One region of the Lysinibacillus sp. FW301-JW8 genome, then DNA from elsewhere that is predicted to be linked to it. Evidence: predicted binding sites of a transcription regulator. Region 1 holds the regulator's gene; the other holds the start of a gene.
What was found. Region 1 encodes LexA, which represses DNA repair genes until DNA is damaged. Its sites were predicted from a motif close to CGAACATATGTTCG; they were not measured.
Positions count from the first base shown of each region.

Region 2: AC3WOM_RS03620 (DUF6731 family protein) is a predicted target of LexA. The motif match lies at 3,379-3,392, and genes of this name have one in related genera.

Region 1 is NZ_JBYTBB010000015.1:55,776-65,747, forward strand. It holds gene AC3WOM_RS08570 (DUF896 domain-containing protein) at 235-468, opposite strand; gene AC3WOM_RS08575 (GNAT family N-acetyltransferase) at 658-1,170, shown strand; gene AC3WOM_RS08580 (YneB family resolvase-like protein) at 1,388-2,053, opposite strand; gene yneA (cell division suppressor protein YneA) at 2,050-2,364, opposite strand; gene lexA (transcriptional repressor LexA) at 2,529-3,146, shown strand; gene AC3WOM_RS08595 (DUF4303 domain-containing protein) at 3,265-3,762, shown strand; gene AC3WOM_RS08600 (gamma-glutamyl-gamma-aminobutyrate hydrolase family protein) at 3,878-4,600, opposite strand; gene AC3WOM_RS08605 (prepilin peptidase) at 4,631-5,383, opposite strand; gene AC3WOM_RS08610 (hypothetical protein) at 5,441-6,130, opposite strand; gene AC3WOM_RS08615 (PilN domain-containing protein) at 6,130-6,720, opposite strand; gene pilM (type IV pilus biogenesis protein PilM) at 6,717-7,694, opposite strand; gene AC3WOM_RS08625 (type II secretion system protein) at 7,806-8,261, opposite strand; gene AC3WOM_RS08630 (type II secretion system F family protein) at 8,403-9,608, opposite strand; gene AC3WOM_RS08635 (type IV pilus twitching motility protein PilT) at 9,605-9,972, opposite strand, start outside.
Region 2 is NZ_JBYTBB010000005.1:84,897-94,868, forward strand. It holds gene AC3WOM_RS03600 (hypothetical protein) at 60-248, opposite strand; gene AC3WOM_RS03605 (hypothetical protein) at 658-1,005, shown strand; gene AC3WOM_RS03610 (hypothetical protein) at 1,235-1,564, opposite strand; gene AC3WOM_RS03615 (hypothetical protein) at 1,802-2,299, opposite strand; gene AC3WOM_RS03620 (DUF6731 family protein) at 2,333-3,298, opposite strand; gene AC3WOM_RS03625 (hypothetical protein) at 3,526-4,083, opposite strand; gene AC3WOM_RS03630 (hypothetical protein) at 4,058-4,282, opposite strand; gene AC3WOM_RS03635 (RusA family crossover junction endodeoxyribonuclease) at 4,282-4,680, opposite strand; gene AC3WOM_RS03640 (hypothetical protein) at 4,670-4,900, opposite strand; gene AC3WOM_RS03645 (AAA family ATPase) at 5,234-7,468, opposite strand; gene AC3WOM_RS03650 (hypothetical protein) at 7,509-7,760, opposite strand; gene AC3WOM_RS03655 (hypothetical protein) at 7,937-8,233, opposite strand; gene AC3WOM_RS03660 (hypothetical protein) at 8,235-8,834, opposite strand; gene AC3WOM_RS03665 (DEAD/DEAH box helicase) at 8,887-9,972, opposite strand, start outside.

The DNA.
Region 1 (9,972 bases):
TTTTGTTATACTATTTACCTTTTGTAACATACTTTATCATTATTCAGTAGAAATTCCGCCTCATTATAAAGTAAAAACTATAATATTTTCACAGCCATAAACCATATAAGGTCAACTGAATAAAGATAATGCCTCTAGCGAATGTCACGAATTTTGAAAGGAGTGAATTGTGCTAACACAATTCAAAATCTGGACGAAATTACACTGAGGCGTAATTATTCTAAATGTGTCACATTAATTTAGAAATTTATTTTTTTTCGCTTGTTTAACCTTCTCTGGTGTTACATCATTGCCTTCAACATCTACCACTTTTACATGTTCAATGGTATCTCGCATAGTTGCTCTAAATGTATCTAAATACTCTTTACGAAGTGCTGTCTGCTCCTTCGCTTCCGCCTCCGTTAATGTCCCATTCTTTGCTTTGGCAGAAAGTTCATTGATTCGCTTAATTTTTTCCTTTGATAACATAATTACACACCTTTCCAGTACATATCTTAATGTATTTGGTATGCAAAGTATAGCATGTATTCCCTTAAAATGCAGTTATACCAACCCTTTTACTTTAGTAAAAAATACCACTAATAACATGACTTTCAGGAGTTAGATGTGTATAACTATAGTAGAGCCTTTAAAATTACATACATGGAGGAAAAGACGTTGAAGATAGAAACAAATAGATTATGCATACGAAAATTTAAGGAGGACGATTGGCAGGCAGTCTATGAATATACGTCAAATAGTCAGGTCATGAAGTATATACCAGAGGGTGTTTTTAACGAGGATATGGCTAAGAATTTTGTATCAGACAATAGTTGCGAACAGGCAAAATACTTTCCAGTTGTTTTAATAGAAGGAAATTTGATAATTGGTCATATTGCTTTTCATCAATATTTTGGCGACCATACATTTGAAATTGGTTGGGTTTTTCATCCGAATTACTACAACAAAGGCTATGCTTCTGAGGCAGCAAAAGCTGTACTGCACTATGGATTCAAGGAAATGAACCTGCATCGGATCATTGCAACGTGTCAGCCAGAAAATATTGCCTCCTATCGGGTTATGGAGAAAATCGGCATGAGACGTGAAGGATATTTTAAAAAATGTATCCCAAATGGTGAGGAATGGTGGGATGAATACTATTATGCTGTTTTAGGTGAGGAGTGGGTATAGCAATATGCTGGTTTCAATCAAGCAAAGGGAAAGTACACTTCTAACAATTTGCAAATAAATATAGTAGAGTTAGAGACATTTTAACCCATTATGTTTTACGACAGAATAAGTCAATAACATCAATTTAAACTGCTCGAAAATATAGTGATTGAAAGCTTGTATTAATCTTACTCTCCTATTTCATCAGTGGGATGACAAAAATCCCACTGATCTTACTTTATTCACCTATCAACTTCTTCTGATGCTCCCGATATCTTCGATGTACTGTTGCCTTACTAACATCAAAGCCTAAGCCTCGAAGTGTCATGGCAATCTCCTCAAACGTAAAACCCTTGTTTCGAAGCTTAATGATTTCCTCAATCGGCACTTCCTTACGCTCCTGTCCATTTGGATTTCCACGATTCGATAGATTATTTTCAGGTCTATAGCCCTTTTCAACAGCTCGACGCATACCACGCCGTATTTTAGCATTATGGATTCTACGCTGGTATTCCTCTACTATCGCTAATATTTCTAGCAGCATCGTATCCATTTCATTTAATTGTACAGGTCCTGCATCTCGCATGGAGAAAACATCTGTTTCTGTTTTTTGTAATAAATGCAGCACCGCCATTCTGGCATTACCACGTCCTAAGCGTGTTTCATCCTGGACAAATAGCGCATTAATTTCCTCTTCTTTAATAAAATCAAGCATTTCAAGTAAGCCATCTCGCTCCACATCATAACCACTATGCTGATCTAAATAAATGCCCTTTATATTGTAGCCCTGCACCTTGGCATAATGCGTTAATTCTTCCTGCTGGCGCTCCAGCGAGGAACTTTGTGTCTCTTTTTCTGTACTCACGCGGCAATAGATGACGGCTGATTGTTGTTTATTTATCATGGTTCATTTCTCGCTATTTCAATAGAGTTTATGGGATTGGCTTGGTTTCCCACCACTGGAATGACTAATGATTTACCAGCAACAATTTGAACATTTGGTAATTCATTTTCTGCCTTTACAAGGTTAATCCAGTCTTCCTTACTCATTTTACCACGGTATTGCTCTGCTAACGACCATAGGTTATCACCATGTTCCACTTGTATTTCCTTGTAAGTCACCTCACCAGGATCTGTTATGTAAAGGTATCCTGCAAATAGTAGGCAAGCCCCTAATAAAATGGAGATATGCGGATTTTTCTTTAACCAATTCATCGTTATGACCTCATTTCAAGAATGTTTGTTCGGAATGTATGTTCTTATAATAGTGCGAACGAATGTTTTTGTCAAACACTTTTCGAACCTATGTTTGCATAAGTGTTCGCATTCTGATATACTATCTAATAAGTAGAAATAAAAGAAAAAAGAGGTGAGCAATCATGAAAAAAGTTTCGAAAAGACAAGAAGACATTTTAGCCTTTATCAAAGAAGAAGTACGCGCAAAGGGGTATCCGCCATCAGTACGTGAAATTGGTGAAGCAGTTGGACTTGCTTCAAGCTCAACGGTTCATGGACATTTAGCTCGTTTAGAGCAAAAGGGCTTTATCCGCCGTGACCCAACGAAGCCACGTGCGATTGAAATTTTAGAGCCAGAAGACTCTATCCAAAAGCAAAATGTTATTCACGTTCCACTTGTAGGGAAGGTTACAGCAGGTTCTCCAATTACAGCTATTGAAAATATCGAAGAGTATTTCCCGCTGCCAGATACATATGGGACAAGCGAGGATCAATTATTTATGCTAGAAATTATGGGTGAATCCATGATTGAAGCTGGTATTTTAGATGGGGATTTAGTTATTGTAAAGCAAAAATCAACAGCAGATAACGGGGATATTGTCGTGGCTATGACAGAAGAGGATGAAGCAACGGTTAAGCGTTTCTTTAAGGAAAAAAATCATTTCCGTTTACAGCCTGAAAACTCCACAATGGAGCCAATTATTGTCGATCAAGTTTCTATTTTAGGGCAAGTTGTAGGCCTTTATCGTCGTGTACAATAAAAAATATAAAATTAATGGATGATTTTAAGAGGATGATATGTTCCCCGATGAGCATATACCTCTTTTTCTTAATTTTAGACATAGAACAAAATACAATTTACATAGGGAGTGCGTCTATTTGAAACAAAAAATCAAGCAGGCTGTGCAAGAGGCTTATACGACAATGTATAGCTCCTTAAACGATGAACAAATTTATGCGGCTGTTCTAGTGACAGGTGGTGATTGCGGCAGCCTTTATTTAACAATGGGAACTGAAAAATCACTTATTGAAATTGGTCAGAACTATGAGGACGATCCCGAAGATTATCGCTTTTTAAAGGATGAATATTTACATTACGATGAAACGAATATGCTCGAAAAGGTAAGTCGTGAATTATTAGATATTATATTGCATATCAAAGACGAAAAATTTGTTGAACATAAAGAAATGCTTCATCAAGCAATGAGTGATACGATGTATGAATTGAAGCAGGAGGGCATTATTGACGAAAGCATCTTTGTTTTTATTTCGGTGACTGATGATAATGAAGAGGAAATGCTGGAGCTATCGTCAGCAAAGCGTTGTAATCCTACTCATCCCCTACTTCCTGCGTTTGTGCGTAATTGGGGACATTAAATACCCCCATTGTTTTAAAGCAAGAAGATGTCGAAGGAGATTTTTCGCCATCTTCCTTTTGTTTAGGAGGTTTACAAAAAAAAGAATCCACTTTAATATGGATTCCTTGTAAGCACTATGCCTCTACTTTGAATTTCAGGCTTGCCTTTATAAAAGCAGTAAATATTTTTTTTGATGCTTCATCTCCTGCCATCGCCTGCTCCTCTGGATGCCACTGTACCGCTAAACAAAATGGGTGGTCCTCGTGTACAATTGCTTCTACAATTCCATCACTGGATTTGGCAGCAACCTTTAATTTCTCAGCTAATACATTAACTGCTTGATGATGAAAGGAATTTACCGCTATTTTCTCTTTTTTGGTGATTCTGTTTAATAATGTATCAGGTGTAACTGTAACATAGTGAGTAGCAACGCCCCGAGCCGCCTGCTGCATATGCTTCAATAATTTTTTACTATGATATTCGCTCTCCATATCCTGATAGACATTGCCTCCAAGAGCAACATTTAATATTTGAATACCACGACAAATACCAAAAATCGGCATCTTTCGAATAAAAGCTGCCTCGATTAAAGCAAGCTCTACAGAATCTCTTTCAGGGTGTACCTTCCCTAATTTAGGTGCTGGCTCTGCATCAAAGAGAAATGGATGGACATCACAGCCTCCTGATAGCAATAATCCATCTGTCAACGACAAAATTTGTGCAACATCCTCCTCTATGCCAAGAGGAATAATTAGCGGAATGCCCCCAGCTTCGATAATACTATTGCTATAGGCAGCATTTAATCTTGCTGACAAATCATCCTCCACAAAGACCGTTATGCCAATTACTGGCTTCACTTTATCCCCTCCAAGATTGTAAGTTATTCCTTACCACAACCCAAGATACCAATTCATTAAGGCATCTCCATAAAAATAGACAACTATAGCCGCAGCTGCAATGGATGGACCAAATGGTATCGGCGTCTTTCTGCCCTGCTGCCGTATCCTTAGCACTATAATGCCTACAATCATCCCGATTACAGCGGCTATAAATAATGTTAAGAGTGCATGTAGTGTGCCCAATACAAGCCCAAGTAAAAAGAATAATTTAATATCTCCTCCACCCATACCTCCCTTTGACAGCACAGCAATACTATATAATATGCCAAAGCCAACGACTGCACCCAGTGCACTATCCCACCAAGGTGATAACGGTGAAAGTACACGTCCTAAAAAGAGCAGCGGTAGAAAAACGAGTAGTACTTTATCAGGAATAAGCATATAGGCAAAATCCGAGACAACAATAATAACAAGTAATGAAATTAATAAAATGGCTACAAAAAATTCTACAGTAAAGCCTAGCTTCCAATAGGCAAATGCAAATAAAACCCCAGTCATAAGCTCCATGAAAGGATAAATCCAAGAAATTTTTTGTCCGCAGCTACGGCATTTGCCTCCTAGCCATACATAGGACAACACAGGTACTAAATCAAGGGCTGTTAACTGTCTCTGACAATTTGTGCAATGTGATGGTGGTCGCACAATGGACTCCTTTACTGGTACACGTAAGCCGACCACATTAAAAAAAGAGCCAAAAACAAGCCCAAAAATAAATACTGTCACGGTATAAGCCATTTCCATTTTTATGTCCTCCTAAACTAAGAGGCGCCCATACATATAAAGTATGCGCGCCTAGCTTTATTCTTGTCCCTCGTAATAGAACGTCGTAATCTGTACAGTAGCCTTAATAGTATTATCCGCCTCTTTATCTAGCTTTTCTTGCTCACCAGGGATGGTCATATTAATCGTATCAATTTTCATAACACGTTCAAGCTTTTCCACTTCCTTTAAAAAGGTAACCATTGAGTCAAATGTTAAGGCACCAATATCAAAGGTAAAGGTTACTAGCTTCAGCTCTGGTGGAATATTTTCTTGGGCAATCGTAGAAACAGGTGGAGTTTCCGTATTCTCTTGATTTTCCTCATTGACCTTTGCCTCCGCCTCAGCAACTGTATTCGATTGATCCACATTGGCATTCGCTACAGGCTCATCATAATTATTAAAGGTTAGTGACTCCATGCGCGTACCTGTCACCTCTTCAATTTCCACCATATCTCTTAATACCTGCTCGACCGCTCTTGCACTAGGCACCTTTTTTTGCATCTCTAAAGTATCCTGCATAGGAACCTCTAGCTGCTCATCAAAGGAGGTAAGGGATTGCTCTAAGCTTTTAATCTCCGTTTGCAGACTTTGAATACTAGCTTCCTTCGCTCGTACATCATCCTTTTTTGGCAAAATAACATAATAATAGAGAGCAAACAATAAGGAGGCTATCAACAGGACAAGCAATAGTATGCCTGATTTTTTACTATTTAGGTATTTCGTCATTAGCTTCGTCCCCCTACCAGATACATAAAGTCAATAGTAGCTGTAATGGAAACTGAGTAACGTGGCATCTGCTTAAACTTTTCCTCTGCAGGTAAGTCCTTGTCCTGCTCCCCTAGCTCAATGTCAAAATTAGTAATGGAGCCGATTTGTGTATCTGTAAAATAAGGGCTTGCTAATAAACGCTCAACGTATTTTGAAATAGCTGTCATAGTTTCAAAATCCGCCTCAATTGTTACTTGGTTCGTACCAAATGAATAGCTACGTAAATAACTTGGGCTTGGTAACAGTGCATTTGTTTCATCAATTAATGGCGTTACGGGATAAGCAACACTTTGTACATAGTGAACAGATTGCTTTAATGAGCCAGTATTTTGACTTTGCTTTGTCGCGATATCATTTTGTAGCTGCTCCTGCCTTTCCACTAAGCGTCGCTCTTCTACTGATAAATCCTTTAACGCTGCCCTAGCATCAAAAAATAGATAGGTCATAAACGCTAAAATAATAAGGATTATAGCTAGAATCATATAAATCAACAATGGCGAGGTTTTCCGCTTCTCTAATTTCGGTAAGAGGTTAATTTCTGGAATCATCCGTTAACCTCCTTCAATGCTAGTCCAAGCAAGGAGGAAAAAGCTCTTGTAAACTGCGGAAATTTCTTTTGAAGCATCTGATCATTTAACTCCGTTAATGGCACACCTAAATTGGCACGTAAAAACTCACTAATGGTAGGTAATAAAGGATTGTCCCCTAAAATAATGATTTCATCAACCGTTTTTTCACCCTTATGTAAAGAAAAACGGAAGAAGTTCATCATACGATCAATTTCCAGCACCTGATCCATAACAATCATCCGATAATCCTCTAGCTCGCCATTATATTGAAAGTCATAGCTATATTCGCCCTGTGCCTTGCTTTCCCATTGCTCCATATTTGTATCAATTGATTGATAGCGTAAAAATTCCACATTGCCCTGTGAAAATATGCTAATAGATAGCTCATTAATAGACCATTCTGCAATTAAATAGGTTTTATCCATCTCCAGTAGCTGTAAATAATGCAATAAACGGATATTACAAAGAGCCCGGATATCCGCTGCCTCTGGCTCCAGCGCAATATCAAGGAGCATCGCCACAATTTTATTCACTTCCTCGGAGGGCGCAGCATATAATTGTGCCCTACCATCAAGCGGATCAGCATCATAAACATCAATAAGTGGTTCCTGAAATGGTAGATGAATTGAGTGCCCAATCTCCATTTCGGCATAGCCTCGAAGCTCCTCCTGTTTTAAGTCATGGGGCATATCAAAGCTTTTCAAAAGAACAGACATATCTGGCACAAACATTCGAGCCAATTGTTTTTTGCCAACCCATTTCACCACTTCTTGATTCATTGCTTCAAATAAAGCGACCTCATCATGGATAATGCCATTTTCAAGAATGCCATGTGCTAATGGCAGCTCATAATGCCGCCAACGTGAAGGATCAGGTCCTTCCGCCACAATGGCACGAAGAACATAATCCTTCAATTCGAGGGACACATACGATTTTTTCTTTCTCTTCAACATGTGAAAAGACCCCCTTTTTTAAGCTACTTCATAGGTGAATTTATTAGTCATCCATTTCCCACCCAGAAATACATAGGCATCTCTGGGGAAGTTGGGAGGACTATCGTTACATTATTTATTAGATCCTACTACATAAGAAGTTGTGATCTCGCTACCTTTTTTAGTATCTTTATTAATTGTTTCAAGTGTTGCATTCTCAAAATTAATAGTATAATTCAAAACTCCTGTAACTGTAGTATTTAATTCAAGTTTAGTCTTTGAAACTTTTGCGTCAAGTGGTAATTTACCAACAGACTTTAAAAAGCCTTCATTTATCAAATCTTGAGTAGTTACAGGATCCTTAGCGCTGCTAGAAGTAGTATCTGTATAATACAGATTCGCTGAATTTAAGACATTGATTGCATCTGCTTTAATTGCATTGTATTTAGAATTTTGTATAATATTACCGATCGCAGGAACAGCAATCGCAGCAACAATCGCTAAAATTACGATAACTGCTAATAACTCAATTAACGTTAAACCTTTCTGATTTTTCAAAAGCTTTTTGTTCAATAATTTTTTGAACATACTCAATTCCTCCTTAAACTATTTTTTCTATATGAAGTGTGTCGACACGTACTTCCTTTTTAAAGGTAGACAATTCAATACTGCACTAAATTATAATAGTGAGAGCATATCATTCTAGAAAAATAACCAAAAATTCTACTATTACATATTTTCATATAGCTGGAACATCGGTAAGAAAATCGCAGCAACAATAATACCCACTACCATTGCCAGCACTAAAATCATTAATGGCTCAACAAGTGATTTTAGGGTATCGACTGCACGATCTACTTCCTCCTCATAAAAGTCCGCTACCTTTTCTAGCATATAATCGAGTGAGCCTGTTCGTTCACCGATAGCAGCCATTTGTGAGACAAGTGGTGGGAAGAGCCAGCTTTTTTCGAGGGGCTCGGATAAGGTGCCACCCTTTTCTAAATTATCCCGAGCCTCTAAAACCACCTTGGCTATAACAGGATTGCCTGCTACCTTTTCAACGATGGTTAAAGCGTTTAAGATTGGCACAGAGCTACTAAATAGCGTAGCTAATGTTCGTGTCATTCGAGCAATAACGCTTTTTTGCATTAATGAACCAAAAATAGGCATACGCAAAATCATAATATTGATTGAATAATGAAATTCTTTATTCTTTTTATATAAAAGATTAAAGCCCACAACGATGATCACCAGGGCTAGAATCACAAAATACCAGTTAGCAATAAGCCAATCACTTATTCCAACGACAATTACTGTTAGTAGTGGCATTTCCATATCCATATCCTTAAAGGTAGCCATAAAGGTTGGTACAATAAAGACCATTAAAAACAAACCAACGGCAATGGTTAAAATGGATAAAACCGCAGGGTAGGTAAGTGCCGATGTTATTTTTTTCTTGATGCTATACTGCTTCTCTAAAGTATTGGCTAGTCGGTCTAATGTATCATCAATACTTCCTGTAGCCTCTCCAGCCCGCATCATATTAACAAATAGAATTGGAAATACCTTTGGATGCTTGGCTGCAGCATCTGAAAAGGCTGTACCGCTCCGTATATCCTCTTCCACCTCAAGCAGTGCCTTTTTTAACGTTTTATTTTTAGTTTGTGCGGCTAAAATTTGGGTAGCCTCTACAACAGAAATACCAGCACGGATTAATGTGGCATACTGACGGCAATAGACAACAAAGTCCTGATGCTTTACCTTTCGAGCAATCGCAAGCTCCTTATGTAAAATACTCGTGGATTCCTGTACCTCACGCGCATTAATTCCTTGCTTGCGTAGCTTTTCAATCGCAGCCTGTTTATTTGATGCTTCAATAACACCCTTTTTCTGTACGCCTGCTTTTGTGCGCCCATTATAGCGAAATACGGTCAACTATATTCCCCCGCATTCATATACGGTCTCGCATCCTCAAGTGAGATTTTCCCTGTTGTAATTAATTGCTGGATTGACGATTGAAGCGTATGCATGCCTAGTGCCTTACTTGTTTGCATCACACTTGGAATTTGGTGTACCTTTTCATTGCGAATTAAATTCGAAATGGACGGTGCCTGCACGAGAATTTCTGTTGCTGCTATACGTCCCTTTACGTCCTTGCGAACAAATAATCTTTGCGAAATAATGCCCTGCAAGACATTGGCTAGCTGAACGCGAATTTGTGCCTGCTGATGGGGCGGAAAAACATCGATAATACGGTCAATTGTCGTTGGTGCACTACTAGTATGTAGTGTCGCCATCA
Region 2 (9,972 bases), on a different contig from region 1:
GTTTGATGCAGTTTTCAAAGCACATTAAAAGCCACGCTCATAGAACGTGACCTGAAATATTATTTATTAGCATCCATATACTCATCTATAATTCTTATTGCCTCAACTACAATATCTGCACCAAGGGCTAGATGACTTCCAACACCTATTATTTCATCAATACTATTCATTTCTGGTAAATGGTCCAAACTATTAAAAAAGTGCGATAGTTCTTTTAAAATTTCCTCAACCTTTTCTGCTTGATTCATTTTATCATCCCCCTTTACTCTACTTCGATTTCTTGAATGCGTGTTGTTTCGTATTTTGCTTTTTCTTCTTCGGCTTTTTCTTTTGTGCTATAGCAGCCTACTATTACTTCATGAAATGGGAAACCACTTACTAATTTGTATACTAAATAAACAGTATCTATTTTTTAGCCATTGTCCACACCTCCTCTCTACCTAATCATAGATTAAAAGGAAATGTTTGTTATGGTTTTTTCATAATAAAAAGCCACACCTTGTCAGATGTGACCTCTCACTGATTGTATTTAACATACAATTTAACCTTTTTATCAAAAAAGTTATTAACTTTACATTTTAGGAAATATTTAGTATTGTAATATTTAGTAAGATTTACATAAAAATCCTACTAAATAAATCAAAAGGAGATGTAAAAATGACGAATACTAGAGCAATTGATGTACTAGAAGACGTAACAGCTACAACCTTGGGTGGAGTATACAAAGGTTCTTTTGAAGTAGATAATAAACGGAATGTGAGAATGAATATTAAAAACAAAGGAAATATATCTATTATTTTCCAGCTTGATGATGCAAAAAATGGTCCTACAATAGTTACAGAAACAATAAAACCGAATAGTGAGAAAGAAATTACTAAACCTTTAGCTGGTGGTAAATATTCTTACAACATTGATGCTCAAGGTGATGTAGTTAAGTTCGAATTTAGAGCAGTAGGGTTAGATTATATAACCAATTCTACCCCCCCTGCTCAAAATGAAAAATAAATTCTATTTTTAATAAAGAATGTCCTATAGTTACTGAGGCTGTCTTCAAAAGTCATTTTAAATTACTTTTGAGAAAAGCCTCTTTTTTTGTGTGTAGTTCTTAATTTCCCAATAGTAATCTACCTTTTCAATACTTGATTCTCCTCATCTTAGTTCCTCCGCAATCAAAGATAATTGCATAATAAAAAGCACCTCATAATGAGATGCCTTAAATTAACTATTTTGTCCTTTAACTAACAATCCACTTATACCCATCATTCAAACTGTTAGTCAATGCCTGATGAACTTCTGCAGTACTAGTAGCCGTATCTTTTACCTCGATTACAGAGACCGTTTGTTTCTTTCCTGTTCTATACTGTATCTCCACTTTGAAGTTTTTCGTATTAGGTAATTGTTTAGAATCTAAATGAAAATTAGCTGATGTATAAATACTATCTGCAGTTCTTCTAATATCATTTATATTATTGATTTTTTCTATGATGTCTTCTTGTATTTCTTTTCTTAATTCTTTGTTTGTTTGTCCCATGTTGCGTCCTTGTTCACCTTTTGTACAAGTCATGAGTCTCCCTCTCTTCATCATTAATTTTTAATTTAACAATTACTTACAGGGAAAATTATACAGGGAAAAACTTACTCTTACAAAAGAAAATTATCGACAATTTTATACAAAATTACACTATATATTACAGCATAATCAAATATATACTTCCTAAATTTACTCATAATAAAAAGCCACACTTGGTTAGATGTGGCAGTCAAAGGATCTCCAAGCAAAGTAGTCTTGTCTTTATCCTTTTTACTTCATACGTTGCTTAGTATCAACTTCTTTAGTAGCTAAATTCATAACAACCTTTAAATTAAATATAAATCCTAAAGTGATGTGAACCATAAAATACGACCATAATACAATCCCTACACCATTTATAATTATATTATCTACTGGTCCTACTATAGCTATAGCTAAATTGATTACCATAAAATAGACACAATACGCAATCTGCTTCTTTAATTCTTCATACAAATAATCATGTAGATTAGAAAAGTACTTTTTCAATCTTTCCATAACTGGACTAGCTTTTAACGTAACTAATAAAGTTAAAAAAACTCCATCAACTGTTAAAATACCTACAGCATATGTTACAACACTACCTGTATTTTCACGTATATTTGACATAAAACCAAAGTAATACAGAGTGATAGGCAATACAGAAACCATAAGATTAGTCCAAAAAGTTTTTCTTTCCCAAAAAGCCCAAAACCATTTGCTCATGTTCTCAAAAAATCTGCCTATCAAAATTAACACCTCCAGTTTAATTACTTAATTTTATTAATCAAGTGGTCGATTTATTGCTGCAATTCTGCCTCTTGGTACTGTATATTTCTCCATAAAAGCTTGATGGATATACTCGTGTCCAATTCCTTTTCTTTCTTCAACATCTAATGAAATTGTATTTGACAAAGTTGGTGCTGCTAAATTTACTAACTCCAAAGCTGCTTCTTCGTCTTCCCGTGCGGTAATCTCAACTTTTGGTCTAGATTTTTCATCCATTTTATGGAAACCATTAATTATTTCTTGTACAGTTTCATGGTCAAGGCTTTCACTTTTAGGAGCATGACCTAACGAAATAGTTACCTCAAAATTTATACCTTGAGCTCGTCCAATAACCTCGGATATTTCAGTTATAATACCCTGTTGAGCAAGTGCATCAGCCATGGCATCTGTACCTTTAACTGTTATTTTTCTAAAGATTGCAGCGTTTTTAATTGTATTAGCTCTTTTAATATCTAAAATTGGTTGCAATTCGATTCGTAAAGGCGTTCTATCAGTATTATTTTGAGAATTGTTATACATCTTTCTTAATTCCGTTAGATACTTTTCAATTTGTTTTAAGTTCAAACTATATTTATTTGATTGGACTGCTACTGTACAAAAAGTTGGATCAAATACTATAGTAACAAATTCACCTATATATTCATCGTCTTTCAGCTTTAAATCCTCTTTTGGTAATCCGAATTTTTTTACTGCAGGTATATTGACTGTACGTAATTTACTTAATTGAAAAGAGTAAACTTTTGCTTTTGAATCGAAAAGTAAGGTCTCTCTTTCAAATTCAGCTTTATATTCGCCAACATCTATGACACCATTCATCTGATTTCGCTTGATTGACAAATAATCCAATAAATCTGTCATGTCCCAAGCTGAGCCTATATTTCTATTAGCCATACCTGCTGGCATAGTTTCTGGCACTAGGTTAATTGAAAAATAATTAAATCTAACATACTTTTTTACCATGTAAATCCCCCTAAATTATCGACAATTTTATACAAAATTATACTAGATAATCCAAGTGAAAATAAAGGAAATGCAACATACGAACTTACGTTCTTATTTTAACACAACTTTATTTTTAAGTAAACTGAAAAAAAGCACCGATCAAGGGGAGATCAGTGCTTTTCATAAATTGTCGATACTAACATATTAACACGGCTATATTGCCCCCGTGTTGCTTAATTTTTGCTCTACTTGTCAACCCCGTAAATACCAAACAGCAACACAGATAATCTTTCTGCTACACTATCAAGAACCTTATACACACTACGCTCGTGCATGTAGTAGAACTCAGCCAGCTTTTGGATAGTCCAGCCCTCCATGTATCGCTTTTTCAAGACATTAAAGTCCCGTTCATTCTTTTCTTGCCTATACATGAATTCAAGCGTTTCAAGTGCTTTGTCTATATACTGAACCATGGCTACTGTACGTTTAGTCGTTACTTTAATGGAATTGATAATCTCTTCCCCATCTCCAAATGTAATTGTAGCCATAACGTTTTTATCTTCTGTCGTTAATTTAGAGGCTGCTTCTTGTCCTCTGGTTTTATCTGTATACAACTTGAACTCCTGATAATGTCTCAGCAGCAACTTTGTATTGTGCAGACGTTTATCTTTTTCCTTTTGAAGCTCGTCTTCCTTCTGGGCGTTAAACACTTCAATAGCTTTTAAGGTTGCTATTTGTGTTACTTCTTCGATTAATTTTTGCTTCACATGCATCACTTCACTTTCTTTTTTTCGTTTCAGCATACACATCTTCTAGCCATGAAAAAAGCATCACCATTTGTTTTTGTACTAATTTATTGTTATTGTACTTGTTCGCTATTTCCCCCATGGACCTTGAAACCCAATTCCAAAATTCGGTACTATCCATGTCATGCTGCACAGCTACCTGATTCACTTGCATGATCCACTCTGCTACTTCCGCATAAAAAGATTTATAGTTCATCAAATCTCCTCGATTCGAATATAAATGCCAGGGATAGATGCCCAAAAGTGTTCAACTATCAAACTAGCAATCTGTGCATCCCCTTTCTCAAAGTACCCCAAATCCTCCATGCAATCTTCAAGTAATTTATTCGAGTTTCCATTATCCGGTTTAGTATCTTTATATTGCCCGTCTATTTTGCCCCTTACCAACGGGAAACACCATTTTGCTGTTAATCTTAATGGTCCTTTGAATTTCCTCTTCGGCACATGTTGCCCCAAATAAGCCATTAACTTAGCACGCGCTGCCTTTAACTCTGCCGGCTCATAAAATACTGGCTTACCATTTTGAATCGTTACTTGCTTTTGTTGATGCGTTGTAGTTGGCGGCACCATGGACATGAAAAATTCAGTCACCATTGTACTCAACCCCTGTCCACACCCCTGTTGCAGCATTGTACTCAACATCATCTGAATTTTTAATATTGTTCCACAGATAATTCAAAATCTCTGGTTGCTCAATCAGCCAGTTGATAACTTCACTTTTTTTCATCTCAAACTTCTCACCTGGTAACGTGTGAAATGAAGGTGGTAGTTTTCTAGCTACCTCTAAATTTTTACTTCTCTTTTTGTATGGCATTTAATTCCATCCCCCTCTTTTATTTTTGAAATTTTGCATTGTCGTAAAATGAGAAAAATGGTGTGGCGGGCTGTGCTTAAGCCCACCACTTTTTTTCTCTACGACCTACGGGAGGGAAACCCATTTTTATATATTTATATATATAGCACTTTCCCTTCCCTCGGAAATTCTCGGTATTTTTCGAGTTTTTCCCTCATAGAGAAAGTAAGGAAAGTATTCGAGATTTTCCTTAATTAAGGAAGGGAAAAAGTCGAGAATTTCCTTAAAAGAGAAACTGTTTCCCTTCGAGTTTTTCCTTCACAAGGAAAGTGAAATTGTTCGAGATTTTCCCTTTTACTTTCTTCCGACATCTCCGTTTGTTACCCAAAAACCGCCATGCTCTTTTATCCTATTTCTAACGGTTTTTTCGGATATACCCATATATTCAGCCATTGCACTTACAGTAATTTTTTCATCAATTCCACATGCTTCAAATGCAGATTCAAGAGCTTCTTTACGTTCTCTTTTGGCTTCTTCAGGACTTTTCCTCTTGTCAAAATTGTTCTTCCAACTTGGCCGACTACCATCATCAAGCTTTATATCCTTCAATATCCCTGTCTCATCGACTCTGTGTACTGGATACTGGAACCACATATTAACGGCTTCAAACTTTGGATACTCACGCAACGTACCTTCAACACGCCAAGCTGAACGCATTGAGATAATCTTCATTGCATTAGCTATTTCTGTCTCAGCTTGTGCTGCCACTTCAGGGCTTAATGCACGTTTAGCATGATTGTACATTTGAGATAAGCTTTGCTCATCATCTAAGCTGACGTACTGATCGTAATAATCAAAGCTTGTTTGTTTTATTGCATTTGCATATATATCAGCTGTTACCTTGGCTTCCTGTTGTTTGATTAAATCTTCGCTTAAATCTAGTTCCACTAAATCAATTAACGCGTCCGGATCCCGAGCAAATACGCCAGAACCTGAAGCCCTGTCCATGGACTTCTTATTTCCTTGGCCACCCTTAGAATGATGGTGACAATAAATAACACTTGAACCTAACTCTGTAGCGATTTTATCGAATTGATTCGTAAAGTGAGCCATCTGGTCCGCGCTGTTTTCATCCCCTGTTAATACCTTGTAAATCGGGTCAATGATGACAGCAATATAGCCCTTCTTTTGAGCTCTACGGATTAACTTAGGAGCTAACTTGTCCATCGGTACCGACTTACCACGTAGATTCCAAATGTCGATATTTTTAATATTGTTTGGCTGTAGCCCTAATGATTTATATACATCTTTAAATCGATGTAAGGCACTGGCTCTATCAAGCTCTAAGTTGACATATAAGACATGCCCCTTGGTACATTGCCAACCTAACCATTTAGCCCCTTCAGCAATGCCGATGGCTAGTTCAATCAATGCAAAGGACTTCCCAGCCTTCGAGGGACCTGCCATTAGCATTTTGTGCCCTTGTCTGAGGACTCCTTCTATTAAAGAAGGCGCTAGTTCTGGTAGATTGTCGAAAAAGTCATCGAGACTCTCCATATCAGGAAGATCATCATTCAAATCTTCAATCCATTCATGCCATTCATTCCAGTCGGTCTTACCAATATTGGTATCGATGATAAATTGCTTTTTGCCGTTACGGACAATTCCTGGCAGTCTACTTAACCGTGATGGATTGCGATTCTGGTTATCGATATTTAGTCCATTCTTTTTACAGACGTTATATAAGTAATCAACACGCTTACGATATTCCTCATAGTTTGGAGCATCGATACGTACAATTGAATGGATACTACGTTTTCCACTGTGCACCATAATTGCAATTGGTAACTCGAGCTCACGCATAATAGCATTCTGCTTTTCAATTTCCATGTTGTCAGATTCGACTAGTGCATATCGATAATCCGATACGTTATCATTTTTTACACCTTTCCCATCAAGTGGATTAAAGCGAATCCATGCGCCAGCTTCTTCTTTGTAGTCTCCAAGAACAGACCCTATATCTCCATCACATTTATTCAATGCTTCAATTAACTGCCCAGCTGTACGATCATACGCACCACTTGTTGGCTTATAAATGATTTCTCCTGATTTTTCATCATTTATTTGGTACGTATCTGTTACATAGCCAACATTCTCAGTAGACTGAAACAATGCTTCTAAATAACGAGTAATCTCACGTACTGGATTCCATATAGTAGGCTCATGAATTTCTCGTCCTTCAATCCAGTTTTTATCGATAATTTTATAATCGTCTACACTGATTTCATCATTCCAGTCAAGCTCATGCGATTCTTCACTAGATTTAGGCAGCCATCCTCTCTCCTTGGCCATCTGTGTGATTGTTGCCCCTGTTATCCCACTACCTTCGAAAGAAGTCCACTTTTTGAAGCATTCTCCTGGTCGATAACGTCCACCATCTTGAGTGCTCCAAGTATCCCAATCACTTGCGGTATAGCCCTCATGTTTAAGGGCCATACCGACATTTAGCCATTCCTGATAGTCTAGACTGGAGGGATCAACGAATTTCAGTAAAGGGATTAAATCCATTTTATTTTCCAAGGGGATCACCTACTTTCATTTACCGACTTTAATCTTTCTGCATTTTTAGTTATTCATCACTATGTTCTGCCTCATATTCCTCCATCGGAATAGGTTGTATATGACATTCTTCTATCATTGCTTGTTCAGCTACAAATGGTATTAATTTAACATGAGCCTCATCGTATTTTGTTGTTGCAAATTCTTTCGTTACATTTAAAGCTATTTTTATAAAAGCCCCTGTATCTTCACCTTCACTATCATGAGCTAATTTAGCAGCTGGTAGCACTTTATAAGCAAACTCTGTTTTATATGAATCCATGGTTATCCTCCTATAAAAGACGTTGTTCCCTCTCACAGACTGCGAAACTACCACTCACATTGATAACTTGATAGTTTGGGTATCTTCGCATGTAATCCAGCACCAAGCGTCTGAGTTCATCGTTATCCTTCGCCTGCTCAAATATCCAAGCAGGCAGAAGGACTTTGTGGGGTACGTTATTCATCATCACCACGAATTAAATGCGGTTGCACTCTCGATTTAGGTAAACGTAGTAAAGTAACTAACCCAAAATCATGTAATGCATTTTCACCTTTTATCGCATCCTCTGGAATCCAAACTTCTAATTTGATACGATGATAACCTTTGTGTTTACCCGATTTACTTGGTGCATGTACAGAGCAATTACCAGACATTGGTGCTAGAACTGCCACGCTATCAGGATTATTTTCTGTAATCTGTTCAGCTACCTTTTGAACAGTTTCTGGTGTTACGTCAAAAATTACTTTTCTCATTTTATACACCCTCTACTTCTCGAGCGATGAAAAAATTATTAAAGTTATCTTGTACAGGCAGGCCATCTTCTCGGAAATCAGGTGTTGCAGGCTCTACAATAAGTTTTGAATTACATTCATGACAATGTACATGTTGAGCGTTATCATTCACCCAACGTTTGCCTGTGTGTCCACAATCACACCAATACTTACACTGGTACTTGATTTGACCATCTTCAAACTCTTTGGTACCAAAGATAGGTGCTTCACTGTCAGAAGCAAGACTAATTTTTGCCACTTCCCTAATTGGAGCAGAAAGAGAACGTTCAGCATTTATCTTTGGAAGCACCTTTGATATTTGTTGAGACTTTTCTTCCTCTTTATTAGCTTTAGTCGAAACTGCAATCGCAGAAGTTTTAACATTTTGAAATGGAACATAACCAGTTGGAGCTTCACCTAAATTTTTTAAAGGATTAATCTTCTTGCAATGACTACTGTTATTTTCAACTTGTTTTACAACTCCTAGCACTCCAAAGAAACCTTCAATAATGCTCGTTACATGGTTTTCTTGAATTTCCTCTGCTTTTAAATGTGCGTTTTGAACATTAATTTCGATTTTCATAATTACTTAGCTCCTTAGTTTTTTTATTTTTAATGCTTAGGATGATCCATAACTATTCCCCACGATATTCGCTTGGTACAATACCTTCAGGAATTCTCCATCCATTAGCAGCTATACGATCAATTAGCTTTTTAGCATTTTCAAACGGCCATGTACCAACGTGTTCAAAGCCACGCCCTTCTAAGAATCGAATTTGCTTAGGTGTTGTTAACCCTTCCTCTCGGCGCTTGTCCAATCGTTCAAGTAGTTTGCTAGCTTTGCCTGCATTATCGATTTGGTCAGGGAAGATGCCAAGCTTTTCAAGTTTCTTAATTTGTTGTTCACTAGCTGGACCAGACTCCCAACCAAAGGCAGGCACGTAACTGGCTAAATCTTCTGCTTGAATACTCATTTCAAATTGCAGTGGATCTACAAGTGAGCGTTTACGTTTTTTCATTTCAGCTAATTGTTTTGCCAATGCTTCTTCACGTTGCGCAACGACATCATCTGTAGCTTGTTTTTCCACAACTTCTAAATCTAATGGAATGCCAGCCTCTTCAATTTGCTTTGTCATCGCTTTTGCAATTTCATCATTTGCAGCAATAAGATGGGCCGGATGACAAAGTTCATGTCGTTCTGTATGCCATAAAAAGTCTAGTAACAATAATTCAGTTTTACCTGGATGAAGTCGGGTACCACGCCCAACCATCTGACTGTATAAACTTCGTACCTTTGTTGGTCTTAGCACTACTACACAATCCACCGACGGACAATCCCAACCTTCAGTGAGTAACATAGAATTACAAAGCACGTTATATTTATCATTTTCAAAATCTTCCAAAATCTCCGCGCGGTCTTTAGACTCTCCATTAACCTCTGCAGCTCGGAATCCTTTTTGATTCAAGATCTCTGTAAACTTCTGACTGGTAGCAACAAGTGGAAGAAAAACGACAATCTTTCTATTACTTGCGACTTTTACCATTTCATCTGCTATGGATTCCAAGTAAGGATCTAACGCATTTCCCAAGTCACCAAGTTTGAAGTCCCCTGATTGTTGACTAACAGAAGATAAATCTAATTTCAACGGAATTGTTAAAGCTTTAATAGGGCTAAGATAGCCACTTTTTATCGCCTTTGGCAACGTGTATTCATAAGCTAG